2 regions of the Billgrantia sp. NRB1 genome follow, and region 1 is predicted to be linked to the other one. Evidence: riboswitches for the same ligand, from Rfam matches in the RefSeq annotation. Region 1 holds a riboswitch; the other holds the start of a gene.
What was found. A riboswitch is a leader RNA that binds a small molecule or an ion and turns the genes downstream of it on or off. The one in region 1 is predicted to bind thiamine pyrophosphate.
Positions count from the first base shown of each region.

Region 2: another riboswitch for thiamine pyrophosphate. It lies ahead of ACZIYR_RS15465 (sodium:solute symporter family transporter); the one in region 1 lies ahead of tenA (thiaminase II).

Region 1 covers NZ_CM167783.1:1,134,845-1,142,607, forward strand. Annotated here, with positions in the region: gene ltrA (group II intron reverse transcriptase/maturase) at 1-1,100, shown strand, start outside; gene thiC (phosphomethylpyrimidine synthase ThiC) at 1,278-3,167, opposite strand; TPP riboswitch at 3,250-3,361, opposite strand; gene tenA (thiaminase II) at 3,628-4,296, opposite strand; TPP riboswitch at 4,388-4,539, opposite strand; gene ACZIYR_RS05135 (CDP-alcohol phosphatidyltransferase family protein) at 4,606-5,346, opposite strand; gene ACZIYR_RS05140 (zinc-dependent alcohol dehydrogenase) at 5,517-6,548, shown strand; gene ACZIYR_RS05145 (6-pyruvoyl trahydropterin synthase family protein) at 6,536-6,934, shown strand; gene ACZIYR_RS05150 (glycosyltransferase family 4 protein) at 6,943-7,763, shown strand, end outside.
Region 2 covers NZ_CM167783.1:3,410,427-3,418,189, reverse strand. Annotated here, with positions in the region: gene ACZIYR_RS15485 (LysR family transcriptional regulator) at 1-103, opposite strand, end outside; gene ACZIYR_RS15480 (CoA-acylating methylmalonate-semialdehyde dehydrogenase) at 311-1,810, shown strand; gene ACZIYR_RS15475 (peroxidase-related enzyme) at 2,090-2,677, shown strand; gene ACZIYR_RS15470 (hypothetical protein) at 2,687-3,364, opposite strand; TPP riboswitch at 3,514-3,631, shown strand; gene ACZIYR_RS15465 (sodium:solute symporter family transporter) at 3,621-5,027, shown strand; gene ACZIYR_RS15460 (TenA family protein) at 5,024-5,719, shown strand; gene ilvD (dihydroxy-acid dehydratase) at 5,788-7,476, shown strand; gene ACZIYR_RS15450 (diguanylate cyclase) at 7,580-7,763, shown strand, end outside.

The DNA of each region.
Region 1 (7,763 bases):
CGGGTGTCGATCGGCAAAGCGTGTCCCGCTTTGCGTCGCAGGCCGAACGCTACCTTGAGGAGCTCCAGGCCGACCTGGCAGCGGGGTGTTACCGCCCGCAAGCGGTGCGACGCGTCGAGATCCCCAAGGGCAACGGCAAGATGCGCCCGCTGGGCATTCCGACCGTCAAGGACCGTATTGTCCAGGCAGCGGTCAAGCGCGTGATCGAACCGATCTTCGAGCATGAGTTCCTGCCGATGAGCTACGGCTTCCGGCCGGGCAGAGGCTGCAAGGATGCCCTACGAGACGTTGATGAGGCGCTCAAGGCGGGCATGACCTGGGTGGTGGATGCGGATCTGCAAGGCTATTTCGATAGCATCCCGCACGACCGCCTGATGGCCCGCGTCGAGGGACGGATCAGCGACGGTCGACTGCTGGCCTTGCTACGAAGCTGGTTGAACCAGGATATTGTCAGCGACATGAGCCGATGGACCCCCACGTCAGGGACGCCACAAGGAGCGATCATTAGCCCCTTGTTGGCGAACGTCTACCTGCATCCGCTGGACCAGGAAGTGACACAGCACGGCTACCGTATGGTGCGGTATGCCGATGACTTCGTCATTCTCTGCCACAGTGAGCAGGAGGCCCGACAAGCCCTGGCCCACGTACAGGAATGGGTGGCGGCGAATGGCCTGACCCTGCACCCTGACAAGACCCACGTCGGCGATTGCCGGCAGAAGGGACAGGGTTTCGACTTCCTAGGCTACCGCTTCGAGGCGGGCAGGCGCTGGGTGCGTAAGAAGAGCCTCAAGGCGTTCAAGGACAAGGTGAGAAGCAAGACGCGGCGGACGGAAGGCAAGAGCTTGCGGCACGTCATTGCCTCGCTGAACCCCATGCTGAGAGGCTGGTTCGGCTACTTCCAGCATGCCTATCGGACGACGTTCCGGCCTCTGGATGGCTTCATTCGTCGACGTCTTCGGGCCATGCTGCGCAAGCAGGAGAAGCGCCCGGGGCCTGGTAACACCCGGTCGGACACATGGCGCTGGTCGAATACGTTCTTCGCGACCGCAGGGCTCTTCACCCTAGCCGGAGCCTGGCGGTACGCGAGCCAATCCCGATGAGGAAAACCATCGACTGGAGAGCCGTGTGCGGGAGAACCGCACGCACGGTTCGGAGGGCGGGGAGGGCACAGCCCTTCCCGACCCCTATCCTAGCCTGTTTACGCTAAAGTGCGATGAACCCAATAAAAACGCCGGCCTGAGGGCCGGCGTGACGTTTCCCAGGGTCAGGGGCCGGGATTACACCTCCTTGTAGAGTTCGGCGCCCTCCTGGCGGAACTTCTCGGCCTGCTCTTCCATGCCCTTCATGACCGCTTCCTGGTCGCCGTTAAGCCCTTTCTCGGCGGCGTAGTCGCGAACCTCCTGGCTGATCTTCATGGAGCAGAACTTGGGGCCGCACATGGAGCAGAAGTGGGCGACCTTGGCGGAGTCCTTGGGCAGGGTCTCGTCGTGGTACTCCCGTGCGGTGTCCGGGTCGAGGCCGAGGTTGAACTGGTCCTCCCAGCGGAACTCGAAGCGCGCCTTGGACAGGGCGTTGTCGCGGCGCTGGGCGGCCGGATGGCCTTTCGCGAGATCTGCCGCGTGGGCGGCGATCTTGTAGGTGATGATGCCGGTCTTGACGTCGTCCTTGTTGGGCAGGCCCAGGTGCTCCTTGGGCGTCACGTAGCAGAGCATGGCGCAGCCGTACCAGCCGATCATCGCCGCCCCGATGCCGGAGGTGATGTGGTCGTAGCCGGGGGCGATGTCGGTGACCAGCGGCCCGAGGGTGTAGAAGGGCGCCTCGTCGCAGTACTCGAGCTGCTTGTCCATGTTCTCCTTGACGAGATGCATGGGCACGTGGCCGGGGCCCTCGATCATCACCTGGACGTCGTGCTTCCAGGCGATATGGGTCAGCTCGCCCAGGGTCTTGAGCTCGGCCATCTGCGCCTCGTCGTTGGCGTCGGCCACCGAGCCGGGGCGCAGGCCGTCGCCCAGCGAGAAGGCGACATCGTAGCGCTTGCAGATCTCGCAGATCTCCTCGAAGTGCTCGTAGAGGAAGCTCTCCCGGTGGTGATAGAGGCACCACTTGGCCATGATCGAGCCGCCCCGGGAGACGATGCCGGTGACCCGCTTGGCGGTGAGCGGCACATAGCGCAGCAGTACGCCAGCGTGGATGGTGAAGTAGTCCACGCCCTGCTCGGCCTGCTCGATCAGGGTGTCGCGAAACACCTCCCAGGTGAGGTCTTCGGCTACGCCGTTGACCTTCTCCAGGGCTTGGTAGATGGGCACGGTGCCGATGGGCACCGGGGCGTTGCGGATGATCCACTCCCGGGTCTCGTGGATGTTCTGGCCAGTGGAGAGATCCATGATGGTGTCCGAGCCCCAGCGGATGCCCCAGGTCATCTTGTCGACCTCCTCCTCGATGGAGGAGGTCACTGCCGAGTTGCCTAGGTTGCCGTTGATCTTCACCAGGAAGTTGCGGCCGATGATCATCGGCTCCGACTCCGGGTGGTTGATATTGCAGGGGATGATCGCCCGGCCGGCGGCCACTTCGGCGCGCACGAACTCCGGGGTGATCTCCTCGGGCAGGCGGGCGCCGAAGCCCTGGCCGGGATGCTGGTGGCCCAGAATCCGCTCGACCTCCTCCGAGCCTAGCGCCTGGCGGCGCTGATTTTCCCTGATGGCGATAAACTCCATCTCCGGGGTGATGATGCCCTGGCGGGCGTAGTGGAGCTGGGTGACGTTCTTGCCTTCCTTTGCGCGCCTTGGAGAGCGGCTCAGGTCGAAGCGCAGCTGGGCCAGCGTCGGGTCGTTGGCGCGGCGCTTTCCGTACTCGGAGGTGGGGCCGTCGAGGAACTCGGTGTCGCCGCGCGCCTCGATCCAGGCGCGACGCAGTTCGGGCAGGCCGCGGCGCAGGTCGTTGCTGACCTCGGGGTCGGTGTAGGGGCCGGAGGTGTCGTAGACCAGCAGCGGCGGGTTCTGCTCGTCCTCGCCTGAGGTCTTGGTCGGCGACAGCGAGATCTCGCGGAAGGGCACGCGGATATCCGGGCGCGAACCCTCGACGTAGACCTTGCGCGAGCCGGGCAGCGGCTGGATGGCGGCCTCGTCGACCTGGGCGGTCTCGGCGAGGAAGTGGGCGGTCTTGCTCATGGTTGTTCTCCCTTGGGGTTGTCAGGGTCTTGTCAGGGAGGACAGCTGGGAGGACAGGGGCAGGGGGGCGGCATCTGGGCCCCGCTGCATGTCGCTTGATCCCTACGCTGGTCCTAGCCAGTTCAGGTTCAACGGGATCCATGCTTGCCAGCGCATGATCTCAGCCGTTTTCAACGGCACCCCGTCAAGCGTGGTGGTCGATTGCTCAGGGTTATCGCAGATAGCTCCATCGCTTGGGGCTGATCCGGCAACAAGCCTGAGAAGAGGAGGCGCTGTGAATACCTCCCTGTACGCTACCGACGCCATCCATGGCGTAGGACCTCCTCTCTAGCTTGTCCCCGGCGCCCTTCGCTGTCGCCAACTGCGACAGCCTTGGAACAATTGCTTAGGCAAGTTACATCTTGCCTACCGCGTCTGGCGTGACCAGCACCAGAGCGGGTCTTTCTGTGGGGCCAGACCGTCAGTCGCTGCGATCCAGCCCCATCTGCCAGAAGTCGATCTCGAGCCGCGTGGCATCGCGGAAGATGCGGGTCAGCTCCGCGAAGCGCGCCGGCGTGACGTCGGCCAGGCGGCTGTCGAGCCATTCGCGCTCGGCGCGCATGGCGGCCTGGAACTCCTGGCTCTCGTACATGGCGATCCAGGCGTCATAGGGGTTGGCCTCGCCGCGAACGGTGTCGGGCCGGCCATTCAGCCAGTTGGCGATCTCGCCGTAGCCCACCAGGCAGGGGGCCAGGGCCACGTGCAGGTCGAGCAGGTCGCCGCGGTTGCCGGTGTCCAGCACGTAGCGGGTATAGGCCAGGGTCGCCCGGGCCTCGGGGAGCTCGGCGAGCTCCGCCTCCGTGATGCCCCAGTCGCGGCAGTAGCTCACATGCAGGCCCAGCTCCACGTCGACGATCGCCTTGAGCCCCTCGTGAGCCTGGCGCAGGTCGGAAAGCGTCGGGCTCTTGTAGGCGGCCAGGGCGTAGGCCCGGGCGAAGTGGATCAGGAAGAGGTAGTCCTGCTTCAGGTAGTGGCGAAAGGCGTCTTCGGCCAGGGTGCCGGCGCCCAGGGAGCGCACGAAGTCGTGTTCGATGTAGGCACGCCAGTCGTCGTGGATGGCGTCGGTCAGGTCGTCGAAGCGATAGCCCATGGGCGTCTCCGCTGGTCGGTGACGACCCGGTGAGCGCGCAGCGAAGCGGGTGGGGAAGGCGAGGATCGGGGAGGGCGTCGCGGGACACCCAAACGGACCACGGCCTGATTCCCTACGCCGGTTCATGCCGCCTTCCATGTCAAGGAAGGGCTCACCCGGATCAGGTTCCACGGGATCGGCGCTCGGTGTCTCGACACCCTTCGCCATCTCAGCCGGATCTCACCGGCACCCCGTCAAGCGTGAACGCCAGTCTAGCAGGACGGGCCGGGCTTGCCAGCCCCTGCTGAAGTCATTTTGCGGAAATATTTTTCATTTTTTGTTTCGCCACAGCCAGCGCACGTCGATACCGAAGGAGGCCGTCAGCGCCGCCAGTGCCGTGGCCGCCAGCCAGCTGGTGGCCTGTGTCCCCAGGAGCGGCAGCAGGCCCAGCATCAGCGTCACCACCTGCCAGACGCAGACCGCCTTGCGTCGCAGGCTCTCGGGCAGTTCGGCGCCGAGCCAGGGCCAACGCCAGCCTGCCGCCACGAACCCATAGCGCATGGCGCCGATCGCTAGCACCCAGGGGCCGACCTTGCCCAGCGAGAGCAGCGCCAGGCACAGCACCAGAATGAAGAAGGCGTCCAATTCCATGTCGAAACGGGCGCCAAAGGCGCTGGCGCTGCCGGTGCGGCGCGCCACCCAGCCATCGACGCCGTCCAGTAGCAGAGCCAGCAGTGCCAGGCCGGCCAGCGGCCAGGGATGACGGGCCAGCAGCGCCGGGTCAAGCAGGGCGCCCGCCAGCAGGGCCACCAGGGCGGCGCGGGTCAGCGTGACCCGGTTGGCCCAGCCCAGCCCCCGCCGGCCCGGCCAGGCGTAAAGCACTAGCCCGGCCATGGCCAGGTAGACGCCCGTCGCCGTGGTGGGTACCCAGGCACTGGCCTGCAGGCCCAGCGCCAGCAGCGAGCCGAGTACCAGCACGGCGGCGAGGCCTGCCAGGAGCTCGGCCAGCGTGGAAAGGCGGCCAGTCGCGGGGCGTAATGGGTCGCTATGCTGACGAGAGAGAAGCGACATGCGCGGCACCCAGGCTGTCGGTTGACGAAAAACAATTGATGCAATTATTTTTATATGTACCACTATTGTAAAAGAAAGTCGCTGCCAATGGAGCCAAAGCGCATCAGCCGCTGTCATGATCAAGGAGGCGTGACGCACAGGCTCCTAGGGAGTATTGCAGAGGAGAGGCCATGCGCGAGTCCACCGCCACCGCCTACTGGGTGTTGTCACCCGGCCACGGGGCGCTGCGAGAGGAGCCGCTGCCGCCTCCGGGCAGCGGCGAGGTGAGGGTGCGTGCCCTCTACGGCGGCATCAGTCGCGGTACCGAGGCGCTGGTCTTCCAGGGCCAGGTGCCGGTCAGCGAGTACGCGCGGATGCGCGCGCCCTTTCAGGTCGGCGACTTCCCGGGCCCGGTGAAGTACGGCTATGTCAGCGTCGGCCGGGTCGAGGCGGGCGATGCCGACCTGGTCGACCGCCAGGTGTTCTGCCTGCACCCCCATCAGAATCGCTACGTGGTGCCGCGAGATGCCGTGGTGCCGCTGCCCGAGGGGCTGCCGGCCTCCCGGGCGGTGCTCGCCGCCAACATGGAGACCGCCCTCAACGGCTGCTGGGACGCCGCGCCGCGCCTCGGCGATCGCATCGCCGTGATCGGCGCCGGTGTGGTCGGCGTGCTGGTGGCCTGGCTCTGTGCGGCAATACCCGGCACCCGCGTGCAGCTGGTGGATGTGGCGCCGCAGCGGGCCGACCTGGCCGAGGGGCTGGACCTCGACTTCCGCCTCCCCGAGCGCGCCGATGCCGATAACGACCTGGTGATTCACGCCAGCGGCAATCCCGAGGGGCTGCGCCTGGCGCTGAGGCTGGCCGGCACCGAGGCGCGGGTGGTGGAGATGAGCTGGTTCGGCAGCCGCGAGGCGACGCTGCCGCTGGGCGAGGCCTTTCACTCCCGGCGACTCAAGCTGATCAGCAGCCAGGTGGGGCGGCTGCCCAGCGAGCGCACGCCCCGTTGGGATCACCGCCGACGGTTGACGCTGGCCCTGGGGCTGCTGCGCGACCCGCGCCTCGACGCCCTGATCAGCGGCGAGAGCGACTTTCACGCCTTGCCCGCCTTGATGCCCCGCCTGGCGGCCGGCGGCGGCGAGGTCCTCTGCCATCGGCTGCGCTACCGGCAGTCCGCTGGGCAACACGATGACCCTTCGACCGGAGATTCGCCATGTACAGCCTGACCGTGCGTGACCACTTCATGATCGCCCACAGTTTTCGGGGGGAGGTCTTCGGGCCCGCCCAGCGCACCCACGGCGCCACCTATGTGGTGGATGTCACCTTTCAGCGCCGCGAGCTGGATGACGACGACCTGGTGGTGGATATCGGCCTGGCCGGTGCCGCGCTGAAGCGGGTGCTGGACGACTACAACTTTCACAATCTCGATGACCTGGAGGCCTTCCAGGGCCGCAACACCACCACCGAGTTCATGGCCCGGGTGGTCTTCGAGCGCCTGGCCGAGGCCATCCAGGCGGGACGGCTCGGTGACGCCGCCCGAGAGCTTCTCGCCATGCGCGTGACCCTGCACGAATCTCATATCGCCTGGGCCAGCTACGAGGCCGAGCTATGAGTCCAGGCGTGGCGACTGCGACTGCGACTGCCGAGCTGACGCTGATCGTCGCCGGCGACCCCGACCAGCTCACCGGCGGCTATGTCTATGACGCCCGGATCGTGGCGGCCCTGCGCGAACGGGGCTGGCGGGTCGAGGTGGTGGGGCTGGAGGGGCGTTTTCCCGAGGCCGACGCCCGGGCCAGGGCGAGCATGGCGGCGGCGCTGGCGTCGCTGCCCGATGGCGCCCGGGTGGTGATCGACGGCCTGGCCCTGGGCGGGCTGCCCGAGGCCGTCGCCCCCCACGCCGACCGGCTCTGCCTGGTCGCCCTGGTGCACCATCCGCTGGCCGAGGAGACCGGGCTGGAGGATGCCACGCGGGAGCGCCTGCGCCACAGCGAGACCCGCGCGCTGGCGCTGGTGCGCCAGGTAATTGCCACCAGCGCCTATACCGCCCGCGGCCTGGTGCACTACGGGGTGCCCGCTTCTCGGGTCGCGGTGGTCGAGCCCGGCGTGATACGCGCCCCCCTGGCGGCGGGCAGCCGTGAGCCGACGCCGCCGGGCCGCCCCCTGCGGCTGCTCTGCGTGGCGACCCTGACGCCGCGCAAGGGCCACGATCTGCTAGTCGAGGCGCTGGCCTCCCTGGCGGGCCATGACTGGCGCTGCGACTGCATCGGCAGCCTGACCCGCGATCCCGCCCATGCCGCCCGGGTCGCCGAGCGGATTCGCCACCACCGGCTGGAAGATCGGCTGCGGCTGCTGGGCGAGCAGGGGGCCGAGGCGCTAGAGGCGGCTTACCGCCAGGCGGACCTCTTCGTGCTGGCCTCCCACTATGAGGGCTACGGCATGGT
Region 2 (7,763 bases), 1.9 Mb from region 1:
TTGACAGGGTGGAGTGATCCACCCCCAGGCGCCGGGCGGCATCGGTGAGGCGCTGGCTGCGCGCTACCTCCAGGAAGATCTGGATATCTTGCCAGTCGAGCATGGTGCCTCCCGAAGCGGTTGGCTGTGCATTATTGCACAAACAATGTGCCCGCGTGCCCGTTGTCACGGTATCCGGCGAGTGGCTAGACTCGTTGGCACCGTACTTCGTGTTTTTATACACATAAAGTCTAATGTCGGTGCGACCACTACCACAATGCCAATTCATCGCCAGACAGCCGACACGCCAACCACAGAGGAGCACGACACCATGTCCGTTCGCGAAATCCCCATGTACATCGACGGCCAGCCCGTCCAGTCCCAGAGCCAGGAGTGGCGCGACGTGGTCAACCCGGCGACCCAGGAAGTGGTGGCGCGGGTGCCGTTTTGCACGGCAGATGAAGTGGAGCAGGCCGTTGCCAGTGCCAAGGCGGCCTTCAAGGAGTGGCGCAAGGTGCCGCTGGGCAAACGCATGCGCATCATGCTCAAGCTGCAGGCGCTGATTCGCGAGAACACCGCCGAGCTGGCCGCGCTGATCACCGAGGAGCACGGCAAGACCCTGCCCGACGCCGAGGGCGAGGTGGGCCGCGGCCTGGAAGTGGTAGAGCACGCCTGCTCGATCACCTCCCTGCAGCTGGGCGAGCTGGCCGAGAACGCCGCCAGCGAGGTGGACGTCTATACCCTCAATCAGCCGCTGGGCGTGGGCGCCGGCATCACCGCCTTCAACTTCCCGATCATGCTGCCCTGCTTCATGTTCCCGCTGGCCATCGCCACCGGCAACACCTTCGTGCTGAAGCCCTCCGAGCAGGATCCGAGCTCCACCATGCGCTTGGTCGAGCTGGCCCACGAGGCGGGCATTCCCGCCGGGGTGCTCAACGTGGTGCACGGCGGCCCGGACGTGGCCAACCAGATCGCCGATCACACCGATATCAAGGCGCTGTCGTTCATCGGCTCTAGCCACGTTGGCACGCTGCTCTACAACCGTGCCGCCGCCGCCGGCAAGCGCATGCAGTCGATGATGGGCGCCAAGAACCACTGCGTGGTCATGCCCGACGCCAACCGCAGCCAGGCGATCAACAACCTGCTGGGCTCCGCCTTCGGTGCCGCCGGCCAGCGCTGCATGGCCAACTCCGTGGTGGTGCTGGTGGGCGAGGCCAAGGCGTGGCTCGACGATATCGTCGACGGTGCCCGCAACATGAAGGTGGGCCCTGGCACCCAGCGCGACGCCGACCTGGGGCCGCTGGTCTCGCCGGCCGCCCGCGACCGCGTAGTGCGCCTGATCGACGCCGGCGAGCAGGAGGGCGCCAAGCTGCTGGTGGACGGCCGCGGCTATGAGGTGTCGGGCTACGAGCACGGCAACTTCGTCGGGCCCACCGTCTTTGCCGACGTCAAGCCGGAGATGACCATCTATCGCGAGGAGATCTTCGGCCCGGTGCTCTGCGTGGTGACCGTCGACACCCTGGACGAGGCGATCGAGTTCATCAACGCCAACCCCAACGGCAACGGCACCTCCATCTTCACCAACTCCGGCTGGGTGGCGCGTCGCTTCGAGACCGACATCGACGTGGGCCAGGTGGGCATCAACGTGCCGATCCCGGTGCCGGTGGCCTACTTCAGTTTCACCGGCTCGCGCGGCTCGAAGCTGGGCGACCTGGGCCCCAACGGCAAGCAGGCCATCGCCTTCTGGACCCAGACCAAGACCGTCACGGCCCGCTGGTTCGAGCCGGAGAACGTCTCCAGCGGCATCAACAGCACCATCTCGCTGAGCTGATCCTGCCGCTCGGTGGCATCGCGGCCCCGCCTCGCAAGAGGCGGGGCCGCGTGCGTTTCGGTCCATGACTTCCGTGGCAGTCTTTCTGTGGGAGGCCGGCTCTGCCGGCGGTTCGACGCTTCGACGGATGGAGGCCGCAGGTCCCCTGCGGTGGCCGCCAACGGTCAGGCTGGCCGCCATGCCTTTCGGGTACGCCTGAGACGGAAATCGTATGGACAGCATGGTGACGTTGACGTTAACTGGAAGTTTCCAAGAACAATCGTCCAGTCAGGAGCCACCATGACCGCCCCCATCAGCCGCTTTCCGATACCCGAATCCATCGACGACCTGCCCGAGGACATCCGCGACGCCATGCTGGCGGTGCAGGAGAAGGCGGGATTCGTGCCCAACGTCTTTCTCATGCTGGCCCACCGGCCGGCGGAGTTCCGCGCCTTCTTCGCCTACCACGATGCGCTGATGGAGCGGGAATCCGACACCCTGACCAAGGCCGAGAAGGAGATGATCGTGGTGGCCACCAGCGCCCAGAATCGCTGCCTCTACTGCGTGGTGGCCCATGGCGCCCTGGTGCGGATCTACAGCAAGGACCCGCTGCTGGCCGACCAGGTGGCCATCAATCATCGGGTCGCGGGCCTGAGCGAGCGCCACCGGCTGATGCTCGATTTTGCCTTTCATAGCGGGCTGGAGGTGGGCGAGCTGACCGATGACTGGCAGACCCGCCTGATCGACGCGGGGTTCACCCTCGACGACATCTGGGACATCGGCGCCATTGCCGCCTTCTTCGGCATGTCCAACCGCCTGGTCACCCTGGCCGGCACCCCGCCCAACGACGAGTTCTACCTGATGGGCCGAGTGCCGCGGGAGCGGTAGTGCGGGTGATCAGGCCTTGGCGATCGCTTCCTTGAGCAGCTGTAGCGCCGGCGCCAGCTGGCTTTCGTGCAGCACCAGCACGGTCGCGCCGCTTTCTCCCTCGACGGGCGCAACCACGGCGAATTCGCCCTCTTCCAGATGGAACTCGTGGATCTCGCGCGGGCCGTCCGGGGTCTCGCAGTGGATGGAGCGGTAGGTGTCGTCCTCGCCATAGATGAGGCGGTGGTAGACCTTGAAGAAGGTGTAGAGGTACAGCCCTTGGGGAAAGGCGGGCCAGCGGGCGGGGATGGTGCGGGTCTCCTCGTCCAGGGACTGGCCGCCGGCTTCGGCCCGTGCGATGGCCTCATCCAGCGGGGCGGCCAGCAGGGAGGCGGCATCGTAGGGCAGCGGCTGCTGGGCCTGAAAGGCCTGCCGATAGCGCTCGGCCACCTGCTGCATGTCGCCGAGCGAGCCGATGGGGTGATCGCTGTGCTTCAGGTCGGCGGGCTCGAAGCCGCCGTTTTCCCAGCCGTGAATGACTCGCAGCGTCAAGTTGCCGTTCGTCATGGGGGCCAGCACCAGCGCTTGGATGGCGACCCGCAGATGCAGTAGCCGCTCGATGACCGGATTCTCGAAGGCGCTGTAGGGGTCGGCAAAGATGGCGTGCAGGCGGCAGGTGGCGTGTTCCTTGGCTTCACGGTAGGGCATGGGCGTGTCTCGTGTCGGGGCAGGACGGCGGGCATCGGCCGCCAGTATGAGCATTCGCGCCTGCCGATGGAAGGCCACGACGGCTTTACAGTCGGCATCTGAGGGTCGATGATGACGTTCCGGCATAGACCGGGCTCAATCCACGAATATTCTGTCGCCAGGGGAGTCCCGCCAGCTGCTTCGGCACTGGGGGCTGAGAGGGCCAAGCGCCGACCCTGGAACCTGATCCGGTTCATACCGGCGGAGGAAGCGCGACATGCCCTACCTGACGTCTGCCGTGCTCGGCGCGGCGCTCTTGTGCTTTGCATTCCTGGGCCTGCGGGCCCGCCGGGCCGACGGCCTGCTCGATGACTACGTCACCGCCCGCAACTCCCAGGGCGCCCAGGCCATCGGGCTGTCGTTCCTGGCCTCCAGCATGGGGGCCTGGATCCTCTTCGCGCCGCCGGAGATCGGCGCCTTCGTGGGGCCGGTGGCGCTGGCCGGCTACGCCATCGGCTCGTCGTTGCCGTTCCTGGTGCTGGGGCTCTACGGCCCGGCGATCCGCCGCCATCTGCCGAAAGGGCGCAGTATCGGCGAATTCGCCGAGTCCTGCTACGGTGCCGGAGTGCGGCGATGGGTCTCCTTCGTCTCGGTGGCCTACATGGCGATCTTCCTGGCCGCCGAGCTCACCGCCATCGGTGCCATCGCCGCGCTGCTCTCGGACGTGTCCCCGGCGCTGGTGATCCTCGGGGTGGCAGTGGTCACCCTGGTCTACACCACCCTGGGCGGGCTGCGGGCGAGCCTTGCCACCGACCGCTGGCAGGCCTGGCTGCTGCTGGCCTTGCTGCTGGTGGTGGGCGGTGTGGCCTGGTGGTGGCTGCCGCCCATGCCCGCCGGGGCGGTGATGCCATCCATTCCTACCGGTAACGCGCTCTCCGTGGCGCTGACCCTGGTGATCGCCGTCACCGCGGCCAACCTCTTCCACCAGGGCTACTGGCAGCGGGTGTGGGCGGCCGAGGATGACCGCGCCCTGGCCCGCGGGGCCCTGCTGGGCGGGGCAAGCACCCTGCTGGTGGTGATGGCTATCGGCGGCCTGGGTATGCTGGCGGCCATGCATGCGCTCCCCTTGGGTGAGCCGCCGATTCCCTTCTTCGCGCTGCTCTCCGCCGCGCCGGCCTGGCTGGGTGTTCCGGCCCTGGTGCTGGCGGTCACCCTGGTGGCCTCCAGCGTCGATACCCTGCAGAACGCCATCGCCTCCATGGCGGTGGCCAGCTCCGGCCGGCGCGGGCTCTCGGTGCGGGCGGCGCGGCTGGCCACGGTGGCGCTGATGCTGCCGGTGGTGTGGGTGGCCCTGCAGGGCTTCTCGGTGCTGCGTCTCTTCCTGATCGCCGACCTGCTGTGTGCGGCCATCCTGCTGCCGGTGCTGCTGGGCCTGTGGCGGCGCATGTCGCCGCTGGCGGCGGTGGCCGGCGGCGTGGCGGGCCTACTAGGCGCGATCGTGCCTGGCTGGATCAGCCTGGGCAGCCTCTCCGCCGGCGTGCTCGCCGCCACCTTTCCGGACAGCATCCCGACCCTGGCGCCTTTCCTCGGCGCGCTGGTCGCCTCCACGCTGGTCAGCCTGCTGGTCGCCTGGCGGCGTCCGGGGGCGAGATTCCAATCCACCCTCAAGGGAGATGCCCTGTGACGAAACGCTCCGACTGGAATGCCTGGGCGGCGCAACAGGCAGCGCCGCGAATCACCGACTGGCTGCGCGAGCTCAGCGAGCCCGACTGGTCCGCCACCGTGAACCACCCGCTCTTCGATGCGATGGCCGAGGGGCGCCTTTCCGGTGACGATTTTGCCGCCTATATGGTGCAGGACTACGGCTTCGTCGACCCCTTCACCGCCCTGATCGGCTTCGCCATCGGCCGCGCGCCGAGCATGTCGGACCGGGTGGTGCTGGGACAGTTCATGGGCATGCTGACCAGCGACGAGAACAACACCTTCCAGCGCACCTTCGAGGCCTTCGAGGTGCCCACCGCCCAGCGCGAGGCGCCGGACCACCTGCCCGAGACCCGGGACTTCCAGGCGCTGCTGCGCGAGACCGGCCGCACCGGCGACTACGCGGAGATACTGGCCGCCCTGGTGGTCACCGAGTGGATCTACCTGGAGTGGGCGCTGCGGGTCACCCGAGCCGAGGGGCTGCACCCGCTGGTGGGGGAGTGGATCGACCTGCACGACAACCCCGCCTTTCAGGACTTCGTGGCCTGGCTGCGCCGCCGCCTGGACGAGGAAGCGGAGGCGCTCGATGACGCCGCCTTCAGCCGCATGGCCGAATGCTTCCGCGAGACCGTGGCGAAGGAACGCGCCTTCCATGATGCCGTGATGCCGCGCTGAGCTAGTTGCCAGCGGGGTGGTGAGAGGCCACCCTCTGAGGGTCACGCCATCTTCAGAGGAGCCCTCCCATGAGCGATACCCCGAAAGATTCCCGCCGCCGTCACTCCTCCACCGTGGTGGACGGCCCCGGCAAGGCGGCCAGCCGTGCCATGCTGCGCGCGGTGGGTTTCAGCGACGAGGACTTCGCCAAGCCCCAGGTGGGCATCGCCTCCACCTGGAGCATGGTCACGCCCTGCAACAGCCATATCGGCGAGCTGGCCGAGCACGCCCGGGACGGCGCCGACGCCGCCGGCGGCAAGGGGGTGATCTTCAACACCATCACCATTTCCGACGGCATCGCCAACGGCACCGAGGGGATGAAGTACTCCCTGGTGTCGCGGGAGGTGATCGCCGATTCCATCGAGACGGTGGCGGGCTGTGAGGGCTTCGACGGCCTGGTGGCCATCGGCGGCTGCGACAAGAACATGCCGGGCTGTCTGATGGGGCTGGCGCGCCTCGACCGGCCCAGCGTCTTCGTCTACGGCGGCACTATCCTGCCCGGCAAGGGCCACACCGATATCGTCTCGGTGTTCGAGGCCATGGGCGCCCACAGCCGCGGCGATATCGACTTGATCGAGCTCAAGCAGATCGAGGAGACGGCGATCCCCGGCCCCGGCTCCTGCGGCGGCATGTACACTGCCAATACCATGGCCTCGGCCATCGAGGCGCTGGGCATGAGCCTGCCGGGCAGCTCGGCGCAGAACGCCGTCTCCAACGACAAGCGGGAGGACTGCGAGGCGGCGGGGGCCGCGGTGCTCGAGCTGCTCGAACGTGACCTCAAGCCCTCGGACATCATGACCCGGGAGGCCTTCGAGAATGCCATCACCGTGGTGATCGCGCTGGGCGGCTCCACCAACGCGGTGCTGCACCTGATCGGCATGGCTCGCACCGTCGGGGTGGATCTCGCCCTCGAGGACTTCACCCGCATCGGCAAGCGCGTCCCGGTGGTGGCGGACCTGCGTCCCAGCGGCCACTACATGATGAGCGAGCTGGTGGCCATCGGCGGCATCCAGCCGCTGATGAAGACCCTGCTCGACGCCGGCCTGCTCCACGGCGACTGCCTGACGGTGACCGGCAGGACCCTGGCCGAGAACCTGGCGAGCGTCACCCCCTATCCCGACGACCAGCAGATCATCGCGGCGCTGGATCGTCCGGTGAAGGCCGAGAGCCACCTGCGCATCCTGCACGGCAACCTGGCGCCGGAGGGGGCGGTGGCCAAGATCACCGGCAAGGAGGGCACGCGCTTCTCCGGCACCGCCCGGGTGTTCGGCTCCGAGGAGGAGGCCCAGGCGCGCATCAACGACGGCACCGTGGTGGCCGGCGACGTGGTGGTGATCCGCTACGAGGGGCCAAGGGGCGGGCCCGGCATGCGCGAGATGCTCACGCCGACCTCGGCGATCATGGGCCGGGGGCTCGGCAGCGAGGTGGCGCTGATCACCGACGGGCGCTTCTCCGGCGGCAGCCACGGCTTCGTGGTGGGCCACGTGACCCCGGAGGCCTTCGACGGCGGCCCCCTGGCGCTGGTGGAGGATGGCGATGTGATCACCATCGACGCCGAGGCCGATACCATCGACGTCGACCTCACCGACGAGGAGCTGATGCGCCGCCGCGCCGCCTGGCAACAGCCGGCGCCGCGCTATACCCGCGGGGTGCTGGCCAAATACGCCGCTCAGGTCAGCTCCGCCTCGACGGGGGCGGTGACCGATTGGCAGCCGTGAGGAGCAGGCGAGTGGCGTCGTCGGGCCCGTGAGTGACCCAAGTGTGAAGTCATGTTATTATTTGTAATAATGTCGATATAGTCCGTTTGGGAAAGGAAAATCAATGATAGACCCTGGCGCCGCCCCTGATGCCGGCCCGTTCGAATCCCTGGTGAGGGGACTACCCGTGCCGGTGTTGGTGGTGGATGGTGAAGGCGACATCCAGTTTGCCAACGAGGCGGCGCTGGGGCTTTTCGAGCCAGCGATGGCCGGTGAGCGGGCGAGCCTGGCGCAGCTGTGGAGCGCTG